2 linked regions of the Nitrosospira lacus genome follow. The protein of the gene in region 2 interacts with the protein of the main gene of each other region in a pairwise test. Links are inferred from orthologs where the notes say so. Each region holds a gene or a part of one and is shown on either strand. Other genes may lie near its edges.

What was found.
Region 1: the proteins of EBAPG3_RS01540 (region 2) and purT interact in binary tests that used the Escherichia coli proteins (3 or more experiments, as listed by UniProt). The link is inferred for Nitrosospira lacus from one-to-one orthologs.

What each region holds. Positions count from the first base shown.
Region 1 is NZ_CP021106.3:1,193,165-1,208,679, reverse strand. What follows is about bases 7,374-10,167. They hold purT (formate-dependent phosphoribosylglycinamide formyltransferase), read right to left. Parts: upstream 9,483-10,167; coding sequence 8,265-9,482; downstream 7,374-8,264. Other genes in these bases: serB (phosphoserine phosphatase SerB), read left to right, coding at 9,887-10,167; EBAPG3_RS05315 (SH3 domain-containing protein), read right to left, coding at 7,374-8,109. Outside these bases: single-stranded-DNA-specific exonuclease RecJ, read left to right, coding at 1-1,664; EBAPG3_RS05330 (hypothetical protein), read right to left, coding at 1,698-1,877; mfd (transcription-repair coupling factor), read left to right, coding at 1,871-5,332; EBAPG3_RS05320 (sensor domain-containing diguanylate cyclase), read left to right, coding at 5,560-7,176; more of EBAPG3_RS05315, read right to left, coding at 7,255-7,373; more of serB, read left to right, coding at 10,168-10,717; EBAPG3_RS05300 (TonB-dependent receptor), read right to left, coding at 10,851-13,538; EBAPG3_RS05295 (sialidase family protein), read right to left, coding at 13,903-15,165; EBAPG3_RS05290 (PA4780 family RIO1-like protein kinase), read right to left, coding at 15,334-15,515. UniProt on the Escherichia coli protein: Involved in the de novo purine biosynthesis. Catalyzes the transfer of formate to 5-phospho-ribosyl-glycinamide (GAR), producing 5-phospho-ribosyl-N-formylglycinamide (FGAR). Formate is provided by PurU via hydrolysis of 10-formyl-tetrahydrofolate.
Region 2 is NZ_CP021106.3:347,432-363,004, reverse strand. Bases 4,585-7,436 are described here. They hold EBAPG3_RS01540 (polyprenyl synthetase family protein), read left to right. Parts: upstream 4,585-5,489; coding sequence 5,490-6,383; downstream 6,384-7,436. Other genes in these bases: dxs (1-deoxy-D-xylulose-5-phosphate synthase), read left to right, coding at 6,430-7,436; EBAPG3_RS01545 (exodeoxyribonuclease VII small subunit), read left to right, coding at 5,246-5,500; EBAPG3_RS01550 (aromatic ring-hydroxylating oxygenase subunit alpha), read right to left, coding at 4,585-5,002. Outside these bases: EBAPG3_RS01570 (acyl carrier protein), read right to left, coding at 1-80; EBAPG3_RS01565 (NAD-dependent epimerase/dehydratase family protein), read right to left, coding at 117-1,010; EBAPG3_RS01560 (fatty acyl-AMP ligase), read right to left, coding at 1,039-2,898; EBAPG3_RS01555 (SpoIIAA family protein), read right to left, coding at 3,513-3,857; more of EBAPG3_RS01550, read right to left, coding at 3,899-4,584; more of dxs, read left to right, coding at 7,437-8,274; GTP cyclohydrolase FolE2, read left to right, coding at 8,341-9,141; XrtB/PEP-CTERM-associated transcriptional regulator EpsA, read left to right, coding at 10,985-11,770; EBAPG3_RS01505 (undecaprenyl-phosphate glucose phosphotransferase), read left to right, coding at 11,835-13,178; XrtB/PEP-CTERM-associated polysaccharide biosynthesis outer membrane protein EpsL, read left to right, coding at 13,316-14,587; EBAPG3_RS01495 (EpsD family peptidyl-prolyl cis-trans isomerase), read left to right, coding at 15,067-15,573.

The sequences.
Region 1 (15,515 bases), 840 kb from region 2 along the record:
GCCTCAAGAATGTTTCCATCATGGCGGCACGCCTGGCCGACGCAATCCTTGCCCGGAAGCGCCTGTTGATCGTTGCCGATTATGACTCGGACGGCGCCACTGCTTGTGCTGTTGGCATACGTGCGCTGAGGAAATTTGGCGCAACGGTGGATTATCTTGTTCCCAATCGTTTCGAATATGGTTATGGTCTCACGCCGGAAATCGTACGGCTTGCCGCCGCCACCGCGACCCGCCCGGACATCCTCATAACGGTAGATAATGGCATCGCCAGCGTGGAAGGTGTAGCGGAAGCCAATCGCCTCGGCATGCAAGTGTTTGTGACCGACCATCATCTGCCCGGGGATGAACTGCCGGATGCCGCCGTTATTGTAAATCCCAATCAGTGCGGTTGCGATTTTCCCAGTAAGCACCTTGCCGGGGTAGGAGTGATATTTTATCTGATGCTGGCGCTGCGAGCGGCGTTGCGTGCCAGAGGAATATTTGCGCCTCCACAAAAAGAACCTAATCTGGCCAGCCTGCTTGATATTGTCGCATTGGGTACCGTGGCCGATGTGGTGAAACTTGATGAGAACAATCGTATTCTGGTGCGGCAAGGCCTGCAACGCATCCGCAATGGACTTGGCTGCGCGGGTATCAACGCCCTGCTGCAAGTCGCGCGGCGTGATTTCCGGCGGGCCTCCGCCTACGAATTGGGTTTCATGCTGGGGCCGAGATTGAATGCCGCGGGACGGCTCGACGATATGGCGCTGGGTATTGAGTGCCTCATCACCGATGACGAATCTCGCGCCTCGCAAATTGCTTTGCAACTGGACGCGCTTAACCGTCAACGCCGGGAAATCGAAGCGAATATGCAGGACAGCGCGCTGGTCATGCTGGAGACCGCGCTTTCCGCGCAGGATGCGCCTGATACGGCGCAAATCGCTCCTGGCAAGACTCCGAAAACTCATAGCTTGAGCCTGTTCGATCCCGGTTGGCACCAGGGCGTGATCGGTATACTCGCTTCGCGCATGAAGGATAAATTTCACCGCCCCGTTATTGCATTTGCACCTGGCAGCAATGGTGAAATAAAAGGTTCGGGAAGATCCATTACGGGATTCCATCTGAGGGATTCACTGGATCTGGTCTCCAAGCGTTATCCTGGCTTGCTGCTCAAGTTTGGGGGTCACGCGGCGGCGGCGGGACTGACGGTACGTGCCAGCGATTTTGAAAAATTTCGCGATGCTTTCGAGCAAATCGCACAGGCGTTGCTTACCCCTGCTGATCTCACGCTTAGTATCGAAACCGATGGCAGCCTGGGTGAATCCGAATTGAGTCCGGAGCTGGCGCGGCATCTTACGGAACAGGTATGGGGACAGGGCTTCACCCAGCCCGCGTTTACTGCCCGCTTCCGGGTGGAAACGCAGCGCATAGTGGGGGAGAAGCATCTGAAGCTAAAACTGAGGAAACAGGAAACGCAACCCGCAGAGCCGGGATTGAACAAATCAGGTCTTCTCTATGACGCCATGTTATTCTTCCATACTTCCCCGCTTCCGGAAACGATAGATGCTGTTTACAGGCTGGAAATGAATGAGTTCAACGGCGTCTCCGCCCTGCAATTCATTCTGGATCATTGGTTTCACCCTGAATCCGATCCAAAAGTTGAAGCCTTATCATTGGCTTCCTGAAGCCAAGAACCTTGATGCGCGCCCATTTTACATTCACCCCTCGATCTTGATCAGCTGTTGATCACCTTTTCCTGCAACGGTCAGCCAGCCACCGTGTATCGTGATGAAGAAACCAGGCTGATAACTGACGTATAAACTTCTTTTCAATGTAGAGCGATGGCGTTTATCATTCGCTGCCCGTTGACAATAGATAATAGTATCCGCAGATGCCATTCAAGCTGACGATTCCCGCGCCCAGATCAACAATTCGCTATCCCCATTTTCACGGTTCTTGCGATGCGCTCGCTCTCGCCCAACTGGCACGGCAGGCAAAACCGGTAGCGATTATTACGGCGAGCGCACTGGCCGCACAGAGATTGCTGGAAGAAATACCTTTTTTTTCACCCGAACTAAGAATCCATCTGCTGCCGGATTGGGAAACACTGCCGTACGATACTTTCTCACCCCACCATGACCTGATTTCCGAACGGCTCTCCACGCTTTATCAGCTCATGAGCGGCGCTTGCGATATATTGATCGTCCCCGTCACCACTGCGCTATATCGTATGCCGCCGCGAGAATATCTCGCCGCACATACCTTTTTTCTCAAGAGGGGAGAAACGCTCAATTTAAGCGCGCTGCGCAGCCAGATGACTCTGGCGGGCTACACGCATGTCACCCAAGTGCTTTCACCGGGGGAATATAGCTTGCGTGGTGGCCTGATCGATCTGTTTCCGATGGGCAGTCCGCTGCCTTACCGCATTGATTTACTGGACAACGAAATTGAAACTATCCGCACATTCGACGTGGATACTCAGAGAAGCGTCTATCCCGTCAGCGAAATTCGATTATTGCCTGCGCGTGAGTTCCCTTTCGACGAAGAGGGCCGCGCTTGTTTTCGAAGCAATTTCCGCGAAAAATTTGAAGGCGATCCATCAAGAAGCCGCATTTACAAGGATGTAAGCAAAGGTGCCGCGCCTGCGGGTATCGAGTATTACCTGCCGCTCTTTTTCGCCCATACTGCGACACTGTTCGACTACTTGCCACACATGACACCGCTATGTCTTCACCATGATATCTACCCCGCAGTCGAGAATTTTTGGCACGACACCCAATCCCGTTATCAGCTGCTACGCGGCGACCATGACCGGCCGCTCCTGCCACCGGGAGAACTGTTTGTCACGACGGAGGCTTTTTTCGGCGCGCTAAAACCTTATCCTCGTATTGAAATCCCATCCGAGACTCAAGGCTCGAATCCCAATATCCAGAATTTGACCCGTTCGCTGCCGCCCCTGCAAATCGACCGCCGCGCTGATAATCCCGCGGAAAGACTTGCTGGATTTATTCCGGAATTCGCCGCCAGCTTCAAATTCCCCGCAGGGCGAACATTGCTGCTGGCGGAAAGCCTTGGCAGACGGGAGCTAATCCTCGATCATCTGAAGCAATATGGGTTATCTCCCGATATTTGCGATAGCTATGCACAATTTCTGACGAGCACCCAGCCTTTTATGCTCAGCGTTGCGCCGCTGCATAACGGATTTATACTTTCCGCTGAAGGCATGGCCTTCATCACCGAGAGTGAACTCTACGCAAGGCATCTGCATGGCCGCCGTGAACGTGATTCGCGCAAAACCACAGCGGTGGGTGATGCAATGCTGCGTGATCTCTCCGAAATCAAGTCCGGGGATCCAGTGGTACATGAACAACATGGTATCGGCCGTTATCTTGGACTGATAAGCATGGATGTGGGAGAAGGCGCAACAGAGTTTTTATCGCTTGAATATGAGGGGGGAGACCGGCTTTATGTACCGGTTTCGCAACTGCATCTTATCGGGCGATACAGCGGGGCGGCGCCCGAAGCGGCACCACTGCATAAGCTCGGCAGCGGCCAATGGGACAAAGCCAAGCGCAAGGCGATGCAGCAGGTGCGCGATACCGCCGCAGAACTGCTCAATCTGTATGCCCAGCGTAACGCTCGCCTGGGTCATGCATTTGGCTTCAGGCGGCATGACTATGAAGCCTTTGTCGAAGGCTTCGGCTTCGAGGAAACACCCGACCAGGCGGCTGCGATAAATGCAGTGATCGAGGATCTGACTTCAGGGCAACCGATGGACCGGTTGATCTGTGGCGACGTGGGTTTTGGCAAGACCGAAGTGGCATTGCGCGCTGCCTTCGTCGCTGTTGCCGATGGCAAACAGGTGGCAGTACTGGTGCCTACCACGCTACTGGCCGAGCAACATTTCCAGAATTTTTCCGATCGCTTCAGTTTGATTGCGGACGAGTGGCCAATAAAAATCGCGGAACTGTCGCGTTTCCGTTCAGTCAAGGAGCAAACCCAGGCATTGAACGGGCTGGCCAGCGGACAAATGGACATTGTCATCGGCACCCATAAACTGATCCAGAAAGGGGTAAAATTCAAAAACCTGGGTCTGGTCATCATTGACGAGGAACATCGCTTTGGCGTGCGTCAGAAGGAACAGCTGAAGAATCTGCGCGCTGAAGTTGATGTCCTCACCCTTACCGCGACACCTATTCCCCGCACCCTTGCGATGTCGCTGGAGGGCCTGCGTGATTTTTCCGTGATTGCCACCGCGCCACAGCGGCGGCTTGCAATCAAGACTTTTGTCAACCGTTTTTCCGAGGGGGTCATCCGGGAAGCGTGCCTGCGCGAACTCAAACGGGGCGGCCAGATATATTTTCTGCATAACGAGATAGGCACTATTCAGCCGATGCATGACAAGCTTGCCCGATTGTTACCGGAAGCGCGCATACAGATCGCTCATGGACAAATGCGTGAACGCGAGCTGGAACACGTAATGAAGGATTTCTATCAACAGCGTTTTAATCTGCTGCTTTGCACGACCATCATCGAAACCGGTATTGACATCCCCACTGCCAATACCATCATCATCAATCGCGCGGACAGATTTGGCCTCGCCCAATTGCACCAGTTGCGCGGGCGGGTGGGCCGCTCACATCACCAGGCCTATGCCTACCTTCTGGTACCGGACGACGAAGCGCTGGGCACGCAAGCCAGAAAACGTCTTGAAGCCATTCAAACAATGGAAGAATTGGGAGCGGGCTTTTACCTCGCGATGCACGACCTGGAAATCCGGGGCGCCGGGGAAGTACTGGGCGAATCCCAAAGCGGCGAAATACAGGAAATTGGCTTCAGCCTCTACTCCACCATGCTGGATGCCGCCGTTCGATCATTGAAAGAAGGGAAAGAACCCGATATCCAGCATCCGCTGGGGGTCGCAACCGAGATTAACCTGCATGTTCCCGCCCTGCTGCCGGAAGACTATTGCAGCGATGTGCATGAGCGCCTGGTACTGTACAAACGCTTGGCCAATTGCGCAAACGATGAACAACTGGATGACATGCAGGGTGAATTGATAGACCGCTTCGGCCTTTTGCCGGATCCCGTCAGAGCATTACTGGACTGCCACCGCCTGCGCATCGCCGCCAAGCCATTGGGGATCAGCCGGATAGAGGCAGGCGTTGAGTATATCCAGGTACAGTTTATCCCCGATCCACCGGTGGACGTCACCAGAATCATCGCGCTTATTCAACGCAGCCGCGAATATGAACTTTCAGGCCCCGATCGCTTAAAAATAAAGGCAAAGATTGCGGGGGTGGCGGACCGGGTAAGGCGAATAAAGAACTTGATCGTCGAATTAAGTAAATGAAAATCCAGTAAAATGAATATACATAAAACCCGCATCGCCTCCCCGTTCAATACCGGCGCATATTTCATTGAGAGTCGTTATAAGATTGTTTTCAGTGAAGAATTTCAAGCCCTCAATCGCCGCTTTCAGGAAAAACTATCCTGCGGAGTATGGCATCCCCCGTCTATTTTGATATTTTAGAAATATTTATTCACATGGTGTGGTTTAAAAGTATAAAAAGCAAAATAATGGTCTTCGCCATCATCGCCACGCTTATTCCCTCGTTGGGACTGGGATTGCTGTCGTTTCGGCAGAATGAGGCGCAAATCAGCGATAATGTCACTCGTGAACTCCGTACACTGACAAGCGATGCCAGCCGCGAAGTAGAACTCTGGATCGATAAACGCGCCCATGAGGTACGCGTATCGTCCACGTCCAGTGCGGTCATCGACGGCTTATCGGCGATTGCCCGCCCACAAACGAAAATCCGCGCGAACTCGGCCACTAAAAATCCGCAGGCCCTGGCGCACTATCTGCGTTCAGTCCAGGCAAAGCTTGACACGCTGCGGGAACTCACGGTAGTGGATGCCAACGGGCAGGTTGTCGCCAGCAGTGGGGTAACGGCCGCCACCGTAACGCTTCCAAACGAGTGGCCGCCAAACTCCCTTACGGAAGGCCTCGTGATCATACCTCCTCATTGGGATGAACGATACACCACCGCGACGCTCAGCATCGCGGTGCCGGTTTTATCATACGACAATCTGCTAATGGGTGCATTGGTCGCTGTGCTGGACCTGCGCACGTTACAGCCTCATCTGAAAAGCCCCATGAAATCGCCACCCGGCGAGGTGCTCCTGCTGGATCAGGAGGGAAGAATTCTTGTCAGCAGCCAGATTGATGCGGATAAACTGAAGCAACTGGATGGTCCGGTGCTACGACGCTTGCAGGCGCAGCCCGGCGAGTCCCTGGTCTTCCAGGGAATGACGCATCGGGAGGTTATCGGACTCGCCGACGTGCCCGAAAATCTGCCGGTCACCATAGTTGCGGAACGTGATCGCGCAGAAGTGTATAGCACCTGGGTAGAGCTGCGCGATATGTTTCTGGCGCTTGTGGGCGCGTTGGTCATAGTGGTGGCAGCGGTGGCCTTTCAATTGGGACGTTCGATTGTTGGGCCACTGCAACGGCTGATCGGCGCGGCTGACAGGATTGCCGGCGGTGATCTTGAGGTGCGGCTGACTGCGACGCGAAACGACGAGCTGGGGCATCTCACGCAGGTATTCAATCAAATGGCGGATAGGCTGCGCCACAGTCACGCCGAGATTATGGCAGCCAATCAAGCCATGCAGCAGCAGAATCAGGTGCTGGAAACGCTCTCCATAACGGATAGCCTTACCGGTTTGTACAACCGCAGCAAACTTGATGCGATCCTCAGCGATGAGCTCGCGCGTTTCAAACGCACCCATCGAGAATTTACGTTATTAATGATGGATATCGACTACTTTAAAACGCTCAACGATACATATGGCCACATTACTGGCGATGAGATCCTGACAGCGGTAGCCCGAATACTCATTCAGTCGATCCGCAGTATCGACTATGCGGCACGCTATGGCGGCGATGAATTCATTATTATTCTGGTGGAAACCTCGACGGACCAGGCGCTGAAAACAGCGGAGCGCATCCGCTCTCAGGTGGAAAACATGCGTTATAGTGCCAATGATTCGATAATTGCCGTAACGGTAAGTATCGGCGTCGTGCAGTGCCAGTCCGGCGACATGACACCTACAGCAGTATTCGCTCGCGCCGATAGCGCGCTCTATGAGGCAAAGCACGCTGGCCGTAATCGAGCTTTCTGTGTCTCCTGACGGCCTCCTGCCGGGCTCAGGAAATTGAAGCGGAAAGTAGTGTCTCGGTTCGAAGATTTGGTACGACCTTGAAGCATATTACTTGCCTACTTGCGCCTCGACCAATGTATTCAGCACCCATCCCGACAGCCGATCGGCTGTCTGAATTCGCAGCCAGTCACCCTGATACGCCTCTGCGATTATCGGGGAATCTTTCTTCACAACACCCAGCACCGCCGCGCTGAGCGCCGGATTCTGACGCAGATTGCTATTGGTCGCGGCACGCAACGGGATGGGTACCTCAAACGGCGTTATCACACGGCGCGAATCCGACATCTTGATAGCACGATTATTCTTTATCATATCGATAAATCCGCGGGCATATGCGGCATACTCCATGGCCACGACATAATTATCTTCCGCATAGGACGCGGCGGCGGTGTTCAAGAGACGCTGTGCCTGGCTCTGCACCACCTGCTCGGACTCTGTGAATTGGGATGACTTCAAGTTTTCCATGGCGACCTCGGCCTCCGCAATTGTCGAGGCGGCGGCGGGCCGTGTGGCCAACCGCCGAAGCTTCACCTGGGCATGAACAGCCTGACTGCTTGTCTCCTGCAAAGTCTTGGCCTGATCCTGCTGCCGGGCTTGTTGAACGCGGAGCTGCGCCTCTTTCTCCGCCACTATCTTTTGCAGGCGTTCGATTTCCTGTTGCTGCACTTCTTTTTCTGCCTCCTTTTCCATCAGCAGCTTTTGCATGCGTTCAATTTCCTGATGTTCCTTCAAGCCGGACTCCGGGGGGGCGACAGGCGGCGGCTCCGGCTGCGATTTCAGAAGGATACTGCATCCAATCATGTTCAAACCCAGCACCAGCAGAATTATCCAGCCCAGCACCCGCCTTGCTCCAATCTGTGGCAACCAGCATAGCCTGCCCATCTGTATCGAAAATCCTTTCACTTCCTTATCTCCCGGTTCCAATACCTAAAATACACAATGTATTATCGCGCAGTTCTCATTTCGCAGCTCAGCTTTATGTGATAGGCATCAGTACGCTAATGGACTATTTACAATAACGGTACAATATGCCCGGACTTTACCTTAACCGCGCGTTTTTAAGCGGTATTTTTTACCGCCATCACCCGGCTGGCCGCAAGTTTTGCACGGAATCTTGCCTCGACAGTATCGACACCATTCGCCAGCGCCACGCCCATGCGACGATTGATGAACGATTCCGGCTTACCGAATAGACGCAAGTCACTTTGCGGTACACGCAATGCTTCGTCCACGCCACTAAACGCGATAGCCTTCTGATCCAACTGCCCGTAAATCACGGCACTCGCACCCGGCGCGCGCAAATCGGTATTCACTGGAAGACCAAGTATGGCACGGGCATGAAGCTCGAATTCGTTCTGAAACTGACTGCACATCGTTACCATGCCGGTATCATGCGGGCGCGGGCTGACCTCGCTGAACCAGACATCGTCGCCTTTAACAAATAGTTCTACACCAAAAATACCCAGACCTCCGAGGTTATCAGTGATCTTTTCGGCAATGTAACGCGCACGTTGCAGCGCAAGCAGCGACATTGTCTGCGGTTGCCAGCTTTCCACATAATCGCCGTGAATCTGAATATGACCAATAGGCTCACAAAAATGTGTCTCGATGTCACCATTCGCATTCATCGCACGTACGGTAAGCTGTGTTATTTCGTAATCGAAATCGATGAAACTCTCGACAATTACCCGTCCCTGATCAACTCTGCTGCCACTGGCGGCGTAGTTCCACGCGGTCTCTACTTCTTCTGTACTATCAATTTTCGATTGACCCTTGCCGGAAGAAGACATCACCGGTTTCACTATGCAAGGATAACCGATGCCTTTTTCAATCGCCGCGCGCAATTCTTTCAGGCTGCTGGCAAAGGCATACGATGACGCTGGCAAGCCCAGCGTTTCAACCGCAAGACGGCGGATTCCTTCACGATGCATGGTGAGTTGCGCGGCGCGTGCTGTCGGAATGACGCGTGCTATGCCCATCCGTTCGATTTCTACCAGCATGCCGGTGTCGATCGCCTCGATTTCGGGTACGATAAATTGCGGCTGCTCCTGTTCTATCAGTTTACGCAGCCCGGCGCCATCCGCCATATTGACTACATGCGCGCGGTGCGCCACCTGATGGCCGGGCGCATTCACATAGCGATCAACGGCGATGGTTTCTATGCCAAGGCGTTGCAATGCAATAATGACCTCCTTGCCGAGCTCACCACTGCCCAACAACATCACCTTTGTAGCAGCGGGACTCAGCGGGGTACCGATAATAAGCGGTTTAGTCATGATTCACCTGTTTGAACATTTTCGTTATGAAGGGTAGAACATAAATATATCCCTATCACCATTCTCATGGCGCACGGCTATCTCATGGCACAGGGGTATCTTAGGGGCATCGTCAACAGTTGGGTTAAACAATTGACGCGCGTGGCATTCTCAGCTTACTGGAAACCTGGTATGGAAGTAAGCTGCGATTGCTGGCAAAATACGGGCTGTTAAAAAACATCAGTGTTCAAAACCACCCTCCACATTTCGGGGAGGATTGCTGCATGGGTAATCCGCTTACACCCATACCGCTCGTAAGTAGTGAGATCTCCTTATGACAATAACAAAACAGGCCCGCCGTTGAGCAACGGGTTTGAGTCCATCCATCGTACAAAAAACTTTTTTGATAATAATTGATATCTTCTATGAACCTCATTATCCAGGGCTCTGACATAGCTAACCATGATTTAAGAGAATTGGCAAAGCTTGCTGGCGCTAACCAGATCGAGCGCATCACCGGCGAAGCATTCCGGCTAAAAAATGCGAGCCAACGGGAGCACATCGCCGAATACTGTGCTGGCGCCGAACTGGACTTCGCTTTCGTTGAGCAAACGGCGCCTCTCGGGGATTTTGGCCTGGTGGCGATGGATATGGACTCCACGTTGCTTGCGATCGAATCCATCGACGAAGTAGCCGATATGCATGGTGTGAAGCCACAAGTATCCGAAATTACCCTGAGAACCATGCGGGGCGAAATCGTCTTTGCCGAGAGCTTGAGACAACGCACCGCATTGCTGCAAGGACTGGACCAGGATGCGTTGCAACGAGTTTACGACGAGCGCGTGCAATTAAGTCCCGGCGCGGAAAAGATGCTGCAACACATGAAGTCGGCGGGCCTCAAAACGATGGTCATTTCCGGGGGATTCACATTTTTTACCGATAGAATAAAAACAAAATTGGGATTCGATTATACGGCCGCCAATACACTTGAAATTGTGAATGGAAAACTTACTGGCAAGGTACTGGGTGAGATTATTGGCTCGCAGGGAAAAGCCGACGTGCTCAAACGCGTGCGCGAGGAGTTGGGATTGAAGCGGGAGCAAGTGATCGCCATCGGTGATGGCGCCAACGATCTTAGGATGCTGGAGGAAGCTGGCGTGAGTATTGCTTATCATGCCAAGCCCATCGTGCAGGAAAAGGCGACTTATGCGATCAATCATGTCGGCCTCGACGGAGTGGTTAATTTGTTTGGCTAATCTTCGCCGCTTGGTCTCGACTCTTATGCAAACCGAATTCACATCCAGATCCCCGTAGCAGGCAGCGGCAGATGGCCTCTGAATGGAGTACCATTTGCCGGCAGAGATGCTAACAGATTCATTCAGAGATTCCTTAATAGCTGAATGCGGCCTCGACAAGATAGGTGCGTCGCGGGTAGGGATGAAAAACAAATGCCTTATCATCATTCAGGTTGGTAATACCAAATGAAACCCTGCTTTTCAAACCATTCTGTAATTTGAATCGGTAGCTGGTTTTGAAATCCATGAAGAAGAAATCACTCTGGGCCCCGAACACGTTGTTTATATGATCCCGGTTATCGAGATCATTGAACGAATCACTGGTATAACGGCCCGAGAGTGAGATATCCCAAGCCTCGGTGGCATTGTAGGTGGTAAAGAAATTTGCCCGCCAATGGGGTAAACGTATGCGCTGCTTGCCAGTAAGATCAAAACTGTCTGGTCCCGGTTGACCTTGGGGTGGTAATGGATGATTCGGCGCCGTAAAGTTGATGAAAGGGCCTTTGTCTACTTTCGCATTCATCCACGTGCCATTGAACATGAAGTCAAACTTCGACCCCATGATTCTACGTTGATCCAAGATCAGTTCAACGCCGGTAGTGCTGGTCTGATCGATATTTTGAAATGCGCTTGTTGTGACTATGCCGGAGACCGTTTGCACTTGCTGGATGGCATCCTTGATGTCGTCGCGGAAAACATTCAAGCGGACATAGCCCCTCGGCAGTCCATATTCAATCATGAAGTTGTGGTGCACCCCATTCTCGGGCCTGAGGTGAGCATTGGCTTGAACAATAAAACGCGGGTCGCTAAGTGATTGATAAAGCTCTGCAATAACCGGGAACCGATGCGCCCTTCCGAATGAGTAACGAAGTTTCCACGGTCCTGGCTCATAACCCAGAGAAACCTTGGGTGAAAGCGCGGACTCGGTACGATCGGGAACCGGGGTACTTCCGACAATGCCCTTGCTGGCCGCCCACCATTCCTGTCGTGCCCCCACTGTAACGTCCCAACCCGGTAAGAAACGATATGCGGATTGGGCAAACATCGCATGGGTTGAGGTTTGCCCATCGTTGTTTCTGCCGGCTTGCAAGGGGCCACGCGTAAGGGTCGCGTAGTCCGTCAACGAGTACTGTCGGAAGTTTAAATTATATTGATCAAAATGATATCCCGTCAGGAACGATAATTTCTGATTACCGAGCACCGCAGGAGTGCTCAGCTTGAGATCGTAATTCAGCCAGCTGAATTTCTTGAAATCCTGAATCTGGCCTGTAGGATTCCCATTGGGATCGTTCGGATTGAAGAAAGCGGTGGCGCGCGTATCCTTGAGAACGTCAAAATTGCTGATTGTTGTATCGATATGCCAATTCTCGGTCAGTGCGCCGCGAAGCTGCAGACCGAGGTTCAACGTCTCACGCTTATCCGAACTGAACCCAAACCCTCTGTTTAACACATCGAAAGATGTACCATCCAGAGCGGCATTAGGCAGGATCAGGGGTTGAGACGCATTCTGAGGCCCGCCAAAGAATGTTTGCCCTGAAGTATCCTGCAAATAATTACGTGGATGGTTCTGGTTGCGTGTGCGATCCTCGTAGGCGACTGTAAAAATAGCCTGAAGTTCGGAATTAATGTCATAACCCAATTTGCCTTTGAACAGTTGAGTATTCACTTTCTCCGGCCCTGTATCGCCATAGATGATACTCGGCGTGCCGCGCGTGTCAGGTGTACGAATACCGCCAGTAACGTCCGTGAGTGGGGGAATAGGCGTCCCGGAAGGAGGCTGAGGCGCAGTAAAAGCGGGGGCTTGGCCCAATCCGGTGTTGTCAATAAAATAGGATTGCGGGTGACTCTGGGCTTCCAGGCGATTGTAGGCCAGGAATACCGACAGTTTGTCTTGAAACCGGTTGCCATAGGATACGTATTGCCGGTCGCCAATGAAGGTTCCTTTATCTGGGCCGTAAAGCTTGTACGGTTGAATAAAAAGACTGGTCTCGACATAGAACTCCTGCTTGCGTGGCATGCGCGTTCTAATATTCACCACGCCACCAATCGAGTTGCCACTGTATTCCGCCGAGAAAGGACCATACACGATATCAACGGCGTCTATTTCATTAGGACCCACCATTGACCAACGCGGAGCACCATTGAAAGAAGCCTGCAAAAAGTTATGTATCGGCAGGCCATCGGCATAAACCATATTGCGTGCTGTCGAGAACATATCCGCACCACGGATACCCAGCACACCGTTTGGATCGCCGACATAACGCTGGCGTATCTGTAAACTGGGTTGGTACTTGAGCACTTCTTCCGTTGTTTGCGCGTTCTGACGCTCGATCTGCGTTCGTGTGACGCGGGTGGAAGGCGAGGTGTAATGCGAATCACGTTCGACCTCGCCCGTCACCACCATCTCCTTGAATACCGTTTCCTTCTGGTTATCGGGCGCCGGCTTGTCCCTGCCTTTTTCGTTGGCTTTATCCTTACCCTTATTCTTCCCTTCGTCCTTGTCAGGTGCTTCGCTTACCGCCTCTTTTTCGGCAGCACCAGGAAACGGAACCGCACTCTGCGCAACCTGGCCCAAATTTTGCACCAGCGGGGTCGTTTTATTCGGCTGCACGATTAGCCCATTGATGCCGCCAGTCGACTGAAATATTTCAGCGGACGGTCTGCTTTCACGGGAACCCCTTACGGTATTTTGCGACAGAGTATTTTTTAGTTGCTCCGAATCTTCGGCCCAGACGGAAGAGACGAAAAGCACACTCGCCAAGGCGATAAAGATAGGTTTCATATTGATTTTTTCTTCGCCTGTTTTCTTATAACAACCAGCTTATAGCCGCTGTTTCTATTACGCATTTCAAATATTACTTTATCAACTTTTCAGTTTTTCCCCTACAACGGAGTAATTTATGGCATCGGATCAGACTGTATCTGGGAAACCTCCGAGCAAGCTCCCAGATCTGCCCGCAGGGAGGCACCAGCGGCCTTGCGGGACAAGATACTTTGATAGCGGCGATGGCACGAATGATCGCTTACCTTCGCCGGAGCCTGACAAAGCAGGCTCCGGTAAATCACTGTTCGTTCCCTCAGGGGTTATTGCAAAATTGGCTGCCTACCGGGTTATGACGTCTACCGCCTTTGCGACGCGGCTTATATCATCCCCCAGTTTTGTCCGCAGCATGTTTCGCGGAGGATTTATCCGAAGGCTTCCCGGCGGTGAGGCGGTCAAACGGCAGAACACGCAAGCCTTCCATTGCTGTATTCCACACTAACAGCACTTTGTTTCCATCAATCAATGGTATGGGATAATCCGTCGCTCCGGCGGATTCCATCAAACGCTGCGGCCCACTCCAGGACACACCGCTATCATTCGAATACATCATTTGTGCGGAATAAGAACTACCATCAAATTCGCGCCAGGTGAGGAGAACCGTTTTACCCTCCGCAGCTACCGATGCATGATTTGCCTGAGCTGCAGGATCGCCGATGGGCAGTGGTTGTGACTCCCAATCGCCACCGAGACGTTTGTAGAATAGTCCCTGGCGGACCGCGCCGTTGGTAAACCAGACCAGATGCAACTGGCCTTGGCGATCGGTCGCAATGCCGCCCCCATTATGGGGACATGCATCAATGCGCCATTCATCATCCGTGGCGCGCCGCATGCCGCCTTTATCCAGATTTGCAATGGCGAAATCACGCGTGTTGACACCAAAAATATTCCGCCAGAAGACTACGGGACCCTCCTGCGTCCAGGCGAGCGCAATCCGGCAGCACTCGCAAGTATGCGCTTGGAATCTTCGATTCGCACCGAAGCTGGCACCATTATCATTGGATTGCGCGATATAAACCGACACTCCGGCAAACTCTCCGCCTTGTTCCCTTGCCGCATCCCGGTCACGTGCATCAAGCCATGCCACAACGACCCTGCCCGCGCCATCAATAGCCAGTGAATCAAAACGATGGCTGGTAATGCGGCCGTCATCATTCAGGGTGACAGGTTTCGAGAAGGTCCGGCCTGAATCTGTCGAGCGTGCGAAACGAACATTGCCTGAATATTTCTGCGGTAGTGACTGGATCCAGGTCAAAAGGACGGTACCATCGCGTGCAACGGCAATCTTGGGACGATTCTCTCCGTCAGCCGATATATTTTCCGGCTCAGAGGTAACAACAACCGGATTGGAAAAACTTTTTCCTTCATCATCCGAGCGCGCAACCAGCAGCTGTTGATTCTCCACTTTTGCCAACCATAACCGGCCGCTTTCATCCAATGTTACGCCCACGCCCAATGTCGTCTTGGGAGGCCGGGGTTTCGCATGCGCTTGATCTTCCGAGGCCGGATCCGGGTGGCTCGCGTGTATGGCGGCTGAAGTGCTCAGCAAGAGCATGGCTGCAATATGATAGATCTGTTGCCGCCGCATGACTTCCTCCCATAAACTGTACCGGGTTGTGAGGATAATCCATTTCGGGAAGCATGAGAATGCGACAAATTGTCGCATTCATGCCATGTTTATCTGCTTGAGTTCGGTTGGCGCGGACGCGGTTATTGATCTTTGCTGGCCACTGCGAGCAGGCGACAATAAAACATCCTATCCTCTCATTTCCAGTTTATGCCGTTGCCATGCCGCTTCTTTCTTTAGCACAATGTTAACCACCCGCATGACGCCGGCTATATCAACGGGCTTCTTGCTGTGTTCAATCCGTCCGGTCAGCGCAATATCCGGATGCAGCTTGCCGCTTTGGTAGAGTGACCATATTTCCCTGCCATAGT
Region 2 (15,573 bases):
GTAATTTCCACCTCAGGACCAGTAAACTGCCTAAGATGATGACAAAGTTTCTGAAGGATATCGCTGTAATCGTTAGACATGGCTCAACTCTGAATCGATCTGATTGTTATAGAAAATCATATTGCCTGAGGTAAGGCATCGCGCAGGCGAACGCGAGGTCGCCAATTTGGAAGCGCCTGGGTTAGAGGCGTAATATCGCAGACCCAGTCCGGATGTTGTAGTTCTCGAACTTTCCCGGGGGTTAACATCGGCGAGTAACGCAGTATCTGTGCCGACCACAAGTTAATGTTAGCGACCAGCGAAACGAGTGGTGCCGGCAAAAAGAGACAGCGGACCGGCCGTTTCCAGACATCCTGCGCAATGGCTGCGACAGTTTGGCTGTCATAGCCCCCCGGCAGTCCGTCATCAAGTTCATAGACGCCGTTGACGGGAGCCTGGGTCGAGAGCCAGCAGAGAATAGCGTCCACCAAATCATTGACGTGCAATAAGCCAAAGCGCATAGCAGCTTTCCCCACCATGGGTAATATGCCACGCTGTGTGACTCTGAAGAGCGGGCTCATTTCCTTGTCACCCGGGCCATACACCGCGGTCGGACGGAAAACCGCGCACGGCATGATATGTGAATGGTCAATCACTAACTGCTCAGCCATGCGCTTGCTGGTTGCGTACCAAGAAAGTTCCGGTTGCCTGGCAGCCAGAGAAGAAATAAGAAGAAAGCGAGGCGGCGAGGCCTGCTGTATTGAAGCCCGCACAAGGTTGCTCGTGCCTTCGACATTGGTGGCGATAAAATCCTCGAGGGAACTGCCTCGAACCCGGCCTGCGCAATGTACGACAGCAGAAACATTTTCAACGAGACTCCGCAATGCATCCAGATTGTCTAAATCACCTTCAATCCATTGCGTAAACTCATCATTGGCACGAGGGTGGCGGGCCAATGCCTTGATCTTCCATCCCTCTTTGATCAGGGATTTTAAAAGTACGCTACCAATAAAGCCGGTGGCTCCGGTCACTGCCACCCATGAGCCCGACATATGCCGGTTATTTGTCCCCGGACTCGGCAGATAGCTGGTCTGTCAGATTTGTCCGCTGTATGAAACCCTGGCGCGCCGCAAAACGCGACAGTTTGCCGGATGAGGTACGGGGCAAAGTGTGTGGCGAAACTAGCTCAACCAGACAATTAACACCAAATGCCATATACACCAGCCGTTGCAACCGGCTGGTAAGAGACTGCCGATCCGTTATGGAGGTCAAGCGGCACTCTATAACCAATACGATCGTCGTAACATCATTGGCATCGGTTATACCAAAGGCGGATGCTTCACGGGCCCTCACCTCCGGTTGCTGTTCGGCAAGCTCTTCGATATCTTGGGCACGGATATTACGTCCATTGACAATAATGACATCCGTACGGCGCCCGGTAACATACAGGTCTCCCTCAAAAAGGAAGCCAAGGTCGCCGGTATCCAGCCAGTTACCAGGACGGAGAGTCTTTTGAGTATCCTCCGGATTATTGAAATAGCCCGTCATAATACTACTACCATATACCAATACGCTGCCTACTCTCAAATCAGGCAGAGTCAACCCGGCATCGTCCACAACCTTGACGGTATGCCCGGGCAAGGGGCGGCCACAATTTACAAATTCGCTATATTTTCTGCCTTCCGCTTGTAAGCGGACCGCCATCTTTTTATCTACCAGCGTGCCAGCATCAACCCGCAAGCTTTGAAAGCCACGGCCAACCTGAGAAAAGGTAACGGCTAGCGTCGATTCAGCCAGTCCGTAGCACGGTAGAAAGGCTCGTGCGTCAAAACCCGCCGGGGCGAATTTTTCAGCGAAATTTCTCAAGGTATCCGGACGGATCATCTCCGCACCGACACCCGCCGCACGCCAACTGCTAAGATCAAGATCTTCCAGATCCGAATCACGAACTCGCAGGGTGCAAAGTTTGAGGCCAAATGGCTGGCTAAATGCGACGGTAGCACGATTTCGACTGATCAAGCGCAACCATTGCAGAGGCCGGATTGCAAAATCACGGGTAGCCAGGTAGTCGACCGAAACTTGCGCCACCATGGGTGCCATGACCATTCCCACCAGCCCCATATCATGATAAAAGGGCAGCCATGACGCACAGCGATCACCGGAACGTATCTCCAGGCCATTACGCACAATTCCTTGCAGATTGCTCATTAAGGCCCGCTCGGTAATGATGACTCCGCGCGGAATACGAGTGCTGCCTGAGGTAAATTGAAGATAGGCGATTTCGTCAGGATGATTTGCTTTCAGCGACATCTCGGGAGCGGGGAGCTCTCCCAGCTGCTCAGGTGTACCCACCCATCTCAACCCTTGAGATCCCTCGGCAGCCTCTTCAAGAAAGCCTATATAGTCTGCATTGGCCAATGCTGCACTTGCCTGACCGCCCTCGAGCATTCCCCGGAGCTGCTGAACATACACCGTGTGGCTGCCAAGGTTGACCGGAACCGGCATTGCAAAAGGAATCAGTCCCGCGTAGCGGCACCCATAAAATAATTCGACAAATTCGGGGGTGGTGTCGGCAATAAGTGCTACGCGATCACCATGAACCAGGCCAAGGCCCGCTAAACGCCGGGCCAAAACACGGGCATTTTGCCTTAGCGCCTGATAGGAAAGGACCGAGCGTAAATTCCCCTTGGCATCGTAGAAGTTATATCCAGCATTCCCTGACGCCGCGTATTCTAAAGCAGCCGTTAATGTCTCAAAATCAGCTAATCTCTGAGTTTGGGTGTTGGAAGTCGGTGTTGGAGTTATTGCTATCGGCGACTCGCCTGACAATTGAGGATTAAACGCTTGCGTTAGCGGAGCGTTCAACTTCGCTATTGTTGAACTCAAGGTCTTCCCCTCCAAATTAATGGGACTAGTCATTTTTTTATAATGTAAAGGATTCCGGTCGGATACGCACTGGTTGTGGTTGTTAATCTATTCACGGCTTGATTTGAAATTTTAATCTTTTCCTTCAATACCTAGAATAATTACTGTGATAACAAGTACTCACTAATACAATCATAAGTGTTAATAAAATTAACTTCCGAGCTTATATTATGGCGGATTTCTCTGTCAAGGCAATATTGGCTGCTGCTCATATAGTCCTTAAAAGACGGATAAAGCGCCAGTTTCTCGGTATTTGAAATGACATTGAGATATTTATGAGCCCCCACCTGTCGCATATAAGAGTAACAGGTTCCATTTTGGACGAGTTGGGGATCAATATAAAGAGATTTTGGAGAATGGAGGAGAAATGTGTCGTTTTTTTGCAACAAAAATTTTCTTCATAGTTAATTAATCAATAATCAACAGAAATTGTGCAGATGAAGAACCTGCCATGAAATCACATTTGGATAGAAGGGACTGGACGCGTGATTGTATCGACCACTTTTGTGATGATTCCGGAACCCGGATTAAAGGATTTCGGGTGGATATCTGTCACGCCCTTTCATTCTTGGCTTTCTTCCGTTCGTTAAGCACGAAGACAAACAATGTTAAGCAACTACCCATGCCCTCGCGCTGGCGTAATCGCTAAATACCCTGATGCTTGCATCAATGAAAAGATTGGATACCCAGGCGCCCCAAGCCTGCCATTGATTATTGGTGATAATTGCAATCCGATTGAATTCGCTGCCATGCTCGCGGATGAATTTGATGTCTTCCCATGCGACATCGACGGTATAGCCGAGCATGTCGCGCCAATCCAACAGAAGATTCATCCGGCTTCCCGACCGGGATTTGTAGATCACCTGCTCTTCGAATTCCTTATAATCAGCTAGGGTGAATTCACCGAAAACGGCAACGCTTATGAGATTGTCGGTTTCTTCAATCGTAATCATGGGTCAAGTCACTTATGATAAATAAATTCAATAAGCCGGAATTAAATGTGTGATCCAATTTCCCGGCGCAGAAATTCATGAAAGTGCGCCATGCCATCTTCCATGGGCGATTGATAGGGCCCGATTTCATTCGTACCCTGCTCATATAGTGCGCGGCGGCCGGCGGTTAACAGTTTGCAAATTTCATCATCCTCAACGGCGGTTTCGTGGTAGGCAGCTTGCTCGGCTTCAATAAACTCGCGTTCGAACAAGGCAATATCCTCGGGATAATAGAATTCGATCACGTTTGTGCAACGCTCGGTCCCAGTCGGCAACAACGTGCTGATAACCAATACATGAGGATACCATTCCAGCATGATATTAGGATAGTAGAGCATCCAGATTGCTCCGTAGGCCGGTGTCCTCCCCTTGGTCTGGAGCAACAATTGTTCATGCCATCTGGCGTAAACCGGCGTGCCGGCGCGGGTGAGTCCATGATTTATCCCGACCGTCTGCACGTTGTACCACTCGCCGAACTCCCATTTCAATTCAGCGGTGTTTACGAAGTTGCTCAAGCCCGGGTGATATGATTCGACGTGATAGTCTTCCAGATACACCTCGATAAAAGTCTTCCAATTGCAGGCATATTCCTCGATCAGCACTCGCTCCAGTACATGGCCGGAAAAATCGAAATTCTTCAGGACGCCCAGATGAGCCATGTCGCGTGTTACATCCCGTTTGCCCGCGAATAGCAGGCCATTCCAACTCTGTAAGGATGTCGTGTCCAGGTTGAGGCAAGGATTCTCGGAAAATTGGGGGGCTCCCAGCAGCGTGCCATTCATATCATAAGTCCAGCGATGCACGGGACAAACAATATTCCGGGTATTGCCGCGTCCCCTGAGTAAAAGTGATTGTCGATGGCGACATACATTTGACAATAATTCAATGCCATCCTTGTTCCGTACCAGCACCTTGGCGCTATTCATCCACTCCAGCACATAGTAGTCCCCGACGTTCGGCAGCATAATTTCGTGGCCCACGTAGCCTGCCCCCTGATCGAATAGAAGGCGTTTTTCCAAATCAAGGATACGAGGGTCGAGATACCAGTCGGTGGGCAGCGGGGTGGTTGCTTGCGCCAGTTGGGAAACATCAACAAGATTGGACATATCAGGTACTTTCCTTCTCAAGGGGATTCAAAAAAGACGATTGCCATGCAAAAAAACCCGGCATTTGCTGAAGAAACGCAACTAGTCAAGCCGGAAGAGCGTGATATCTTTTCTAAAACGCCTATAATCTCGACTAAAAGACGCTGCTGAAGAAAGTTTCATGTATTTAATTGACCTGACCCTGCTTATTGCGTTATTTTTGCAAATTCCCGGACGCATCTATTCTGTGACACTGTGCTTATCATGACAAAGCCTGCTAAACCCGTCAAATTTTCGCGGCCAGAAAGTTTTGAAGTGGCATTGACGGAATTGGAAAGTATCGTGGTCGAAATGGAGGCAGGACAAATGCCGCTCGAAGCTTCGCTCTCAGCCCATAAGCGGGGCGCAGAGCTGCTGCAATATTGTCAGTCCAAGCTGCGCGATGCGCAACAACAGGTGCGTCTCCTTGAGGCTGATACGCTGAAAAATTTCTCCCCGCCCGGTATCGATGATCGCTGATTTCCAGGATTGGGCGAGGAGCCGCCAGGTACGCATAGAAACTTCCCTGCAGACCTTACTTCCCGCCGCAGATGTTCCTCCAGAGCGTCTGCATGACGCCATGCGCTATACCGTTCTGGGTGGCGGGAAGCGAGTACGTCCGCTGCTTGCGTTCGCGGCGGGAGAGCTGAACAACGCGGACGAAGAGCGTGTAACGATTGCGGCGGCGGCGGTGGAGTTGATCCATGCTTATTCCCTGGTGCATGACGATCTGCCGTGCATGGATGACGATGTGCTGCGGCGGGGTAAACCTACTTGCCATGTAGAATACGATCAGGCCACCGCGTTGCTGGCGGGCGACAGCTTGCAAAGCCTGGCCTTCCAATTGCTGGCTGAATATCGCTTGACGGATAGCCCCCAAATGCAGCTGGAAATGATCAGGCAGCTGGCACAAGCAGCGGGCTCGCGGGGCATGGCGGGCGGACAGGCGGTTGATCTCGCCAGCGTTGGCAAGACATTGAGTCTGCCGGAGCTGGAATTTATGCATATTCATAAAACCGGGGCGCTTATACGCGCTGCGGTAATGCTCGGCGCCTATTGCGGCACCAGTCTGAATGAGAATCAACTGACAAGTCTTGATCATTTCGCCAAATGTATCGGTCTTGCGTTCCAGGTCGTCGACGACGTGCTTGATGCTGAAGCTAGCACGGCGACCTTGGGTAAAACCGCGGGCAAGGATGCCGAAAACAACAAGCCCACCTACGTAAGTATCCTCGGAAGCAGCCAGGCGCGTGAGCTGGCCGAGGAGTTGCGGCGCGACGCCTATCAGGCACTGGAGATTTTTGGCGCAACAGCGGGACGGTTACGGCAACTAACCGATTTCATCATTCATCGGGAGTTTTGAGCTGATGTTTGCCACAATAAAGAATACAACATTTTTCAGGGTTTAAATGTATCCACTGCTTGACACCATTAATATCCCTTCCAAGTTGCGAAGGCTGGAACGCAAGCTGCTGCCGCAGCTCGCGGACGAATTGCGCCAGTTCCTTGTTGAATCAGTAGCTAAAACAGGAGGACATCTGTCGTCGAATCTCGGCACAGTCGAGTTGACCATTGCATTGCATTATGTTTTCAATACGCCTCATGACCGTTTGGTATGGGATGTTGGTCACCAGACCTACGCTCACAAGATTCTTACCGGCCGTCGTGAAGGCATGAGCAAATTGCGCATGCAAGGCGGCGTTGCAGGATTCCCGCGACGTGATGAAAGTGAGTACGACGCATTCGGTACGGCGCACTCCAGTACATCCATCAGCGCCGCGCTCGGTATGGCGGTAGCGGCGCAAAGGGAAGGAAAGGACCGGCGCGTAGTAGCGGTTATCGGCGATGGTGCGATGAGCGCTGGCATGGCGTTCGAGGCATTGAACAACGCAGGCGCCATGAACACTAATTTGCTGGTGATACTCAACGACAATGACATGTCGATATCGCGCCCGGTAGGGGCGCTTAACAATTACCTGGCCAGGCTCATGTCGGGACAATTCTATGCGACGGCCCGGCGTGCTGGCGAGAAAATGCTGGGTGTGGTGCCACCGATGCTGGAGCTGGCCAAACGCGCGGAAGAGCACGTAAAGGGGATGGTAACGCCAAGCACGTTATTTGAAGAATTCGGTTTCAATTATATCGGTCCCATCGACGGTCATGATCTTGACATATTGGTGACCACGCTCAATAACATAAAACATCTCAACGGCCCCCAGTTCCTGCATATAGTAACGCGCAAAGGCGCCGGTTATAAGGCGGCGGAGGATGATCCGATTCTCTACCATGGTGTAGCCAAGTTTAATCCAGAGGCAGGTATCCTTCCCAAGGCTGCCGGCAAGCCTGCCTATTACCAGATTTTCGGGGAGTGGCTGTGCGACATGGCGGCACTGGATGAGCGCCTGATCGGAATCACACCGGCGATGCGTGAAGGCTCGGGGCTGGTGAGATTTTCCGAGGAATATCCCGATCGTTATTTTGATGTCGGTATCGCCGAGCAGCACGCGGTCACTTTCGCGGCGGGCTTGGCCTGTGACGGCATGAAACCGGTAGTGGCCATTTATTCAACGTTTCTGCAACGAGCCTACGACCAGTTGATTCACGACGTCGCGATCCAGAACCTGCCGGTAGTGTTTGCCATAGACCGCGCCGGATTGGTAGGTGCGGATGGTCCCACTCATGCCGGCAGTTTTGATTTAACCTATTTGCGATGTATCCCGAATATTACCGTGATGACCCCGTCCGACGAGAACGAGTGCCGTCAGATGCTCTATACCGCCTTTCAAATGGATACGCCCACCGCAGTACGATATCCACGTGGCGTGGGAACCGGCATAGCGCCGCAAAAACATATGCAGGTACTCCCTGTGGGACGTGGCGAGATTCGCCGCAACGGGGAGAAAATCGCACTTCTGGCTTTTGGCAGCATGCTCAAACCCTGTCTGGAAGCAGCGGAAGAATTAAACGCGACCGTTGTCAACATGCGTTTTGTCAAGCCATTGGATGAAGACCTGATTGCCTCTCTGGCAACGAGTCACGAACTATTGGTGACGGTTGAAGAGAATACCGTGATGGGCGGCGCGGGTAGCGCGGTCCTGGAATCCCTTGAAAGCAGGGGTTTTGCCGGTCCGGTGCTGCAATTGGGATTGCCGGATATTTTTATAGACCAGGGCGATCCTTCGCAAATGCTGGCGGACTGCGGGCTGGATAAGACAGGAATCGTCAGATCGGTCAGATCAAGACTTCCCGGGTAGTTAAAACTCCACCGTTTCAACCATTTTACCTGATCCGCAGGCGTCCCTTTTTGGAAGGCAGGTATCATGAACGACATGAATTTTCTTATTGCGGATGTCCAAGGCGTCTTGGATACCCGGCGTATCGCAATCAATAGGGCAGGTATCAAGGCCGTCCGTCATCCGGTGACGATTAAAGACAAGGATGGCAGCAAACAGCATACCGTGGCCCTATTCAATATGTATGTAAATTTGCCTCATAATATGAAAGGCGCGCATATGTCGCGCTTTGTGGAGATACTCAACAGCCACGAGCGGGAAATTTCCGTCGAGTCGTTTGAAAATATTTTGCGAGCCATGGTAGAGAAGCTCGAAAGCGAATCCGGCGGTATCGAAATGACCTTTCCTTATTTCATCAACAAAGCGGCGCCGGTTTCCAGAATAACAAGCCTGTTGGATTATGAGGTGACCTTTATCGGTGAAATCAGTGAAGGAAGCTACAAGTTCACCATGAAGGTCATTGTACCGGTGACCAGCCTATGCCCATGTTCCAAGGAAATTTCCGCTTACGGAGCTCACAACCAGCGCTCCCATATGTCGATCTCGATTTGCATCAACAGTTTTGTCTGGATCGAGGAGCTGATAAAAATCGCCGAAGGCCAGGCGTCATGCGAGCTGTACGGAGTACTTAAGCGTACGGACGAGAAATACGTTACCGAAAAGGCCTACGACAATCCCAAATTTGTCGAGGATGCCGTTCGCGACGTAGCTGTGGTCCTGGATCGAGATGCGCGCATAGATGCCTACGTGGTGGAATCAGAAAACTTTGAATCCATCCACAATCATTCGGCTTATGCGCTGATCGAACGGAATAAAATGAAGAACTGAGAAGCAGCGCCCGGCAGGCCCTCAAGGTCAACATTTGCATATCATCAGGGAGCCATATGTTCAGGCGCGGTTCCGGGTCCACGATAATTCTGGTGGAAGAAGGCCATAAATTGACCTTTCATGGATGGAAAGGTATAGTAACGCCCTTTCCGGGGTGTAGCGTAGCCTGGTAGCGCGCCTGGTTTGGGACCAGGATGTCGGGAGTTCAAATCTCTCCACCCCGACCAATTCATGCTAATGTGGGGCGAAATCCGATTTGAGTGGTGCCCGTAGCTCAACCGGATAGAGCACCAGCCTTCTAAGCTGGGGGTTACAGGTTCGATTCCTGTCGGGCACGCCATAAGCTATCTTCTAGCTCATGGTATTCCAGGCTATGCGGTTATTTTCGGATGGTGGCTGTAGCTCAGTGGTAGAGTCCCGGATTGTGATTCCGGTTGTCGTGGGTTCGATCCCCATCAGCCACCCCATAAAAACAAAGACTTGCAGAAATGCAGGTCTTTTTTTATAACCCTATTTATAAAATGTAACCGGTTTGTAACCCGTTGTTATGAGAGAGAGCCATTTGAAATATGAGCACCAGGCTAATAGCTTTAGAGACGCTAGGCGCGCTCTTATGCTGCCACACGCTTCGGACGACGTTCAATCAATCACCACAGCGTTCGTGTTCTGTCGCGACGGCTTAACCGGACTTGATCGTGAGGTAATACCAGAAGACCATATTCAAAACTTACTCCCATGAGCTTGACCAACACATGGATGTATCGACCCTTGTATATGAGCCTAATGAAAACCCACATCCCCTAAAGGCCTCGCTGCTGGATACTGAGCAATTGAAGCAATTTTCGCTGATCGTTGACGAGCTTGCTACATGGTCTGAGTGCGAGTTTCAAAAGTCCTAGGTATTGCAGACGTCTGCACAATTTCCCCTGGACACCAAAAACCCCCAGCTTTACTATTGTAAATACACAGGTGTAGCCCCCATTCACCCCCTCTAACCCAGAGACGGATGCATGGTAACCCATTAGCCCTATCTTCCGATGGACTGATACCGATTATCGGGCTATTTATTCCATAGGTGCGCTTAAGTGGTTTCTCTGAAGATGCTTCCAAGCATCAGATACTTGTTCAGCATATATTAAGCCTTGACTTGAATTCGTTGGCAATGTGCTGGTAAATAGGTAATTCATTTCGCTAAGCAACCTTGCTTTTCTTCAATCCGCTTCCATCGCATGCCGTTGAGGCGGGTAACCCTGCTACATAAGAGACTGTTACCACGTCGCAATCCTGGGAAATGCCAACCCATTGGTGGCATTTCCCGAATAAATTTATTTGTCGCTCTTTAGCGACAATAAAATTCCATTATAAACAGATAGTTATTATGTGGTGGCCAGAAATCTACCTTGTTTGACGACAACATGGCCCTGGTATCATTTGATAATTAATTGATTTTTAATGTTAAAAAACATGGCATGAATCGTGCTTTATCTTGTCAAGACAGGATTCTTCCTCGCTATCCCACGTTATGTGGGTTATCGCACGGACACTCCAACGGGGAAATATTAAATATGGTTTCCTGGTGTTACCGTGCAAAATGGGTTCGAAGCCCGCCGTCCGCGCAGCCTGGAGAATTTTTATCAAGAACAGAAGGTTTCTTCGGCAGCGATGACGATCCGCTGAATAAGGTAGTTGTTGTCACGCAGTAGTGATGGTGCAACATTCCTTCGGCGCCATGGCTTTCTCATACTTTGAGTCAGGTACATGAACCAGTGGAATACCGGCTTTTGCGTCGAAGAATCAATCTGCCCAACTTCTTAAACCAAGCAGCTGACCAAACATCACGATTATGAGTTTCTTCTCTTCACTTTCTTCTGATCATCTTCAGCGTTACGCCCGTATTATCCAGGAAGGGATCACCGTGCGCGGACACCTTGACCTGTTCAGATGGTTACAGGGAGAAGTTCAGCATTATCTGCCTCATGAGATCATGCTTGCCGCCTGGGGCGATTTTGGCTCAAATTTTATCCGGCACGATATCGTTTCCGCGCTACCTGGGATTAGAACCGCACACTTGGAATCGGAAGATCTATCACCGTTGCTGCGGAAACTCTATAATCGGTGGGATGAACTGGGGAGAATGGCCTGCGCATCGAGCGTTCGACCTAATGCTTTGTATGAAGAGGGCGGCCTGCCATCCTCTTTTGGCAAAGCCTTGCAGGGCATGCATTCCTCGGTGCTGCATGGCATCAGCGACAAACGCGGACGTCATGATTGTCTTTACGTGATTTTCAGCTCGCAAGACAAATTCGATAGCTCCACGCTTAGTGCAATGGAAATCCTGCTGCCTTATCTGGACACGGCATTACGCCGCGTGGCACCCCTGGCGCACCCCCCTTGCGCCGGGGTACTTCTGGCGGATTCTCCGGAAAGTGAAGACTACGGACTAAGCGAGCGTGAAAGCGAAATCATGAACTGGGTAAAGATGGGCAAAACCAATGCCGAGATCGGCAGTATCCTGTCCATCAGCGCCTTCACCGTAAAAAACCATTTGCAGCACATCTTCAAGAAACTTGACGTTTATAACCGGATGCAGGCCGTATCGAAGATAGAACGCAGTCTCAGCCATGGCTGAAGCCAATCCGGTATTCTCTGCTTCCACGGTTTCCACCCATAGCAAAGGGCCGCTTGGCAACAACATGCTGAGCGCTGTCGAGTCCATTCTCGACCCTGCGGCATTGATACTTTCGCTCTGGCTGGTGAGCACCCGCATTGAAGGGGGATTGCCGCCTCCCTACCTGATTCTCGCGGTAATCGTGTTTTCGATCACCTTCCCCGGCACTTCGCGCCTGCAATTTTCAATTAAAAGATTGGTCTTCGACGTTCTGTACAGCTGGTTCTGGGTGGTTTTGCTGTTGCTTCTTCTGGGCGTTGCCACCGGCTATATGAACGAATTCTCCAGCGAGGCGCTGATCACATGGCTCTGGGTGGCGCCGCTGAGCCAGATCGGCGCTCATCTGGCGCTGCGCGCCACCGCCCCTTACCTGCTGATGCTGCAAGGGCCGCCGCAGCGCGCCATCATCGTCGGCATGAATGATCAAGGCGCCGCGCTGGCCGGCCGCATTCACGAGACGCGCTACTCAAAAATCGAGCTGTCCGGTTTCTTCGATGACCGCAGCCCGAACCGGCTCAACCAGGCCGCAAACAGCCAGTTGCTCGGCAGGCTGCGCGAGCTTCCCGGCTTCGTCAAGGAAAACCGCATCCAGTACATCTACCTGTCGCTGCCGATGGCCTCGCAGCCGCGCATCCTCCATGTGCTCGACGAACTGAAAGACACCACGGCCTCCATCTACTTCGTGCCCGACATGTTCATCACCGATCTTATCCAGGGCCGCAGCGGCACCGTTTGCGGCACCCCGGTCATCTCCGTGTGCGAATCGCCTTTCACCGGTTCCAACGGAATCATCAAGCGCGCCAGCGATATCGTTCTCTCCCTGCTCATCCTGGCGCTGATCTCGCCGCTTCTGCTGATCATCGCCCTGGCCATCAAGCTGGATTCCCCCGGCCCCGTCATTTTCAAGCAGCGCCGCTACGGCCTCGATGGAGAGGAAATCCTGGTCTACAAATTCCGCTCGATGCGGGTGTGCGAAGATGGCGAATCGATCCGCCAGGCGCAAAAGGGAGATAGCCGCATCACGCGCATCGGCGCTTTTCTGCGCAAGAGCTCCCTGGACGAATTGCCGCAGTTCGTCAACGTCCTGCAGGGGCGCATGAGCATCGTCGGGCCCCGCCCGCACGCCGTGGCGCACAATGAGATCTACCGCAACCTGATCAAGGGCTACATGATCCGCCACAAGGTCAAGCCCGGAATCACCGGCTGGGCCCAGGTCAACGGTTACCGCGGCGAAACACGGACGCTCGACAAGATGCAGGCGCGCATCGACCACGATCTCGACTACCTGCGCAACTGGTCGCTGCGGCTTGACCTGCACATCATCCTCAAAACCATCATGGTGGTCTTCAGGGATCGCGCCGCGTATTGAACTCAGACGCTTGGTCTCTCCGATAGCTCCTATGGGCTATTGTCTGTGAGCAACGCCTCCGTTACCTTCTTGCAGCCAGCATAATACCCATTGCGGTATTATTTGTACCCGGAAAGATAAAAAAACCGATTAAGAAAATGTTGCTGCTGAATCTTTCCCGTTGCAACCGTCCTTGGCTCGCGATTGCCGCCTTCATATTGTTACCATTGACTGTCCAGTATGCCAGTGCCGATGCGGGAGATACGTTCAATGTAACCGCGAGCAGCATGCTGATGTACGATAGCAATGTTTTCCGTTTATCGCCCCTTGTCAACCCGGTTACCTTGCTCGGACAACCCTCTCGATCTGATCAAATCGTAACCTCATCGGTCGCGCTCAGCGTGAACAAGCTTTATTCGATGCAGCGCTTCGAGTTTAATGGCAGTATCGTCGATAATCGCTATAATACTTTTGACTTCCTTAATTTTATCGGAAAAAACTATACGGCCGCCTGGCATTGGTATCTAACCCCCTATCTTCACGGTAAGTTGAGCAGTGGCCACAGGGAGGTGCTTAACAACTTTGCCGACCTCACTGGATTTGCCAACTCTACCAATCGCAATTTACGTACCGATGACAATATCCGTTTCGATGGCGTCTTCGAAATCAATGGGGGCTGGCGCATTATCGGTGGTATTTCCCAAGATACGCGCAAGAACAGCCGGCTTACCGTGCAGGATTTTGATAACAGAGTGCGTTCCGTCGAAGGTGGCATTCGCTATGACTTTCCCTCTGGCAGCTCGCTGACCTACAAGGTAAGAAGCGGTCTGGGTGAATTCTTTAAGCGGCCGCAACCGCTTTCAAGCGAGCTCTTCGATACCCGTTTCGACGAATTGGAACATGAAGTACGGTTAGCTTGGTTTATTACCGGCAAGACTTCCATCGATGCGCGTGCCGGTCATCTCGAACGTAACCATGCCCACTTTCCCCAGCGCGATTTTTCCGGGTTCGTGGGCAATTTCAATCTGAATTGGGCTCCAACCGCCAAAACCCGCATATCCATGAGTTGGGCGCGCGAGCTCTCCAATTTCCAAACTGCGTCTGCGTTCCAACTTTCTCAGTTTCAGCGCTTTTCCAGTAGTTATATCGCCACCAACCGTTTCTCACTGTCACCAGTGTGGCAAATCACAGATAAAACAGCCTTACGCATGCGCTACGATTTTATCGTTCGCGATTTCCTGGGCGCTGTTATTTCCCTTCCCGCCGATCGTAGCGACACAATGCATTCCGGCCTTATTGCATTGGACTGGAAGCCACTGAATATGCTCTCGATGAGTGCTGTATTTCAGAGGGATCATCGATCCTCCAGCCTCACCGGCTTCGATTTCGACAGTACTGCAGGCAGTGTTACGGCGAGACTCAGTTTTTGACGGCGGAGAGAATATTTCCGGGAACGGGGAGTAGTACTTTGTAATCATTGCTTAATAATCTGATTCGTATATTGTAATTATAATTATTCATATAGTCGGCTTGCGGCATATGCCATACTTGATTCGTTGACTATCGGAAGACCAGCGATTCCTGGAGATAATCCCGATGGGGATGACCACACGAGTTTTAATTATGAGCGGATGCTAAAAACGTAATTGTCAATCGAACCGATGACACTTGCGAATAATTCTACAAAATCTCAAATATACGTATAACCCGCATTGACGGCGATTGGTATCTGGTGTATATATTTTTTGTTACCTTCTTCTTATACTGGCCAATCATCAGCTGGCACAATCAAAGTACCGTAAGGCAAGCAGCGGTCACGAAAATGCAACACTGTAAACCTAAGATACATCGGTTATTTTTTTGAATCTGGCTGATTGATCTGTCACCCCGTCATTTCACCTGATGGGCCGTGATTACCAATCGTATTATTCAATTTCTGAATATTGTGGGTGTCAACATTTTTTCTTTCAAGGTACACATGGAAGCATTCCGTCAAAAATTAACATATTCGATACTGTTTGTGTCCGCTGCATTCGGGCTGGCCGCTTGCAACAACAAGGAAGCCGAAAAGCCCGCTAGCCAGATTGCGGCTAAGGTCAATTCCGGAGAAATCTCGGTTCACCAGGTCAATTACATACTTAGCCGTACGGGCGCCGGAGCCAATAAGCCCGAAATGGCGCCGAAGATTCGCCGGGAAATCCTCGACAGGCTTGTTGATCAGGAACTCGCCGTCGAACAAGCTATTGAGAAAAAACTCGATCGCTCACCCGATGTTCTCATGTCCATCGAAAATGCACGCCGGGAAATCCTTGCCCGTGCCTACGTTGAGCAGATTGCCGCGGGAATGGACAAACCAACTGTCGATGATGCAAAGAAATACTACGCTGAACATCCGCAGCTTTTTGCCGAGCGGCGC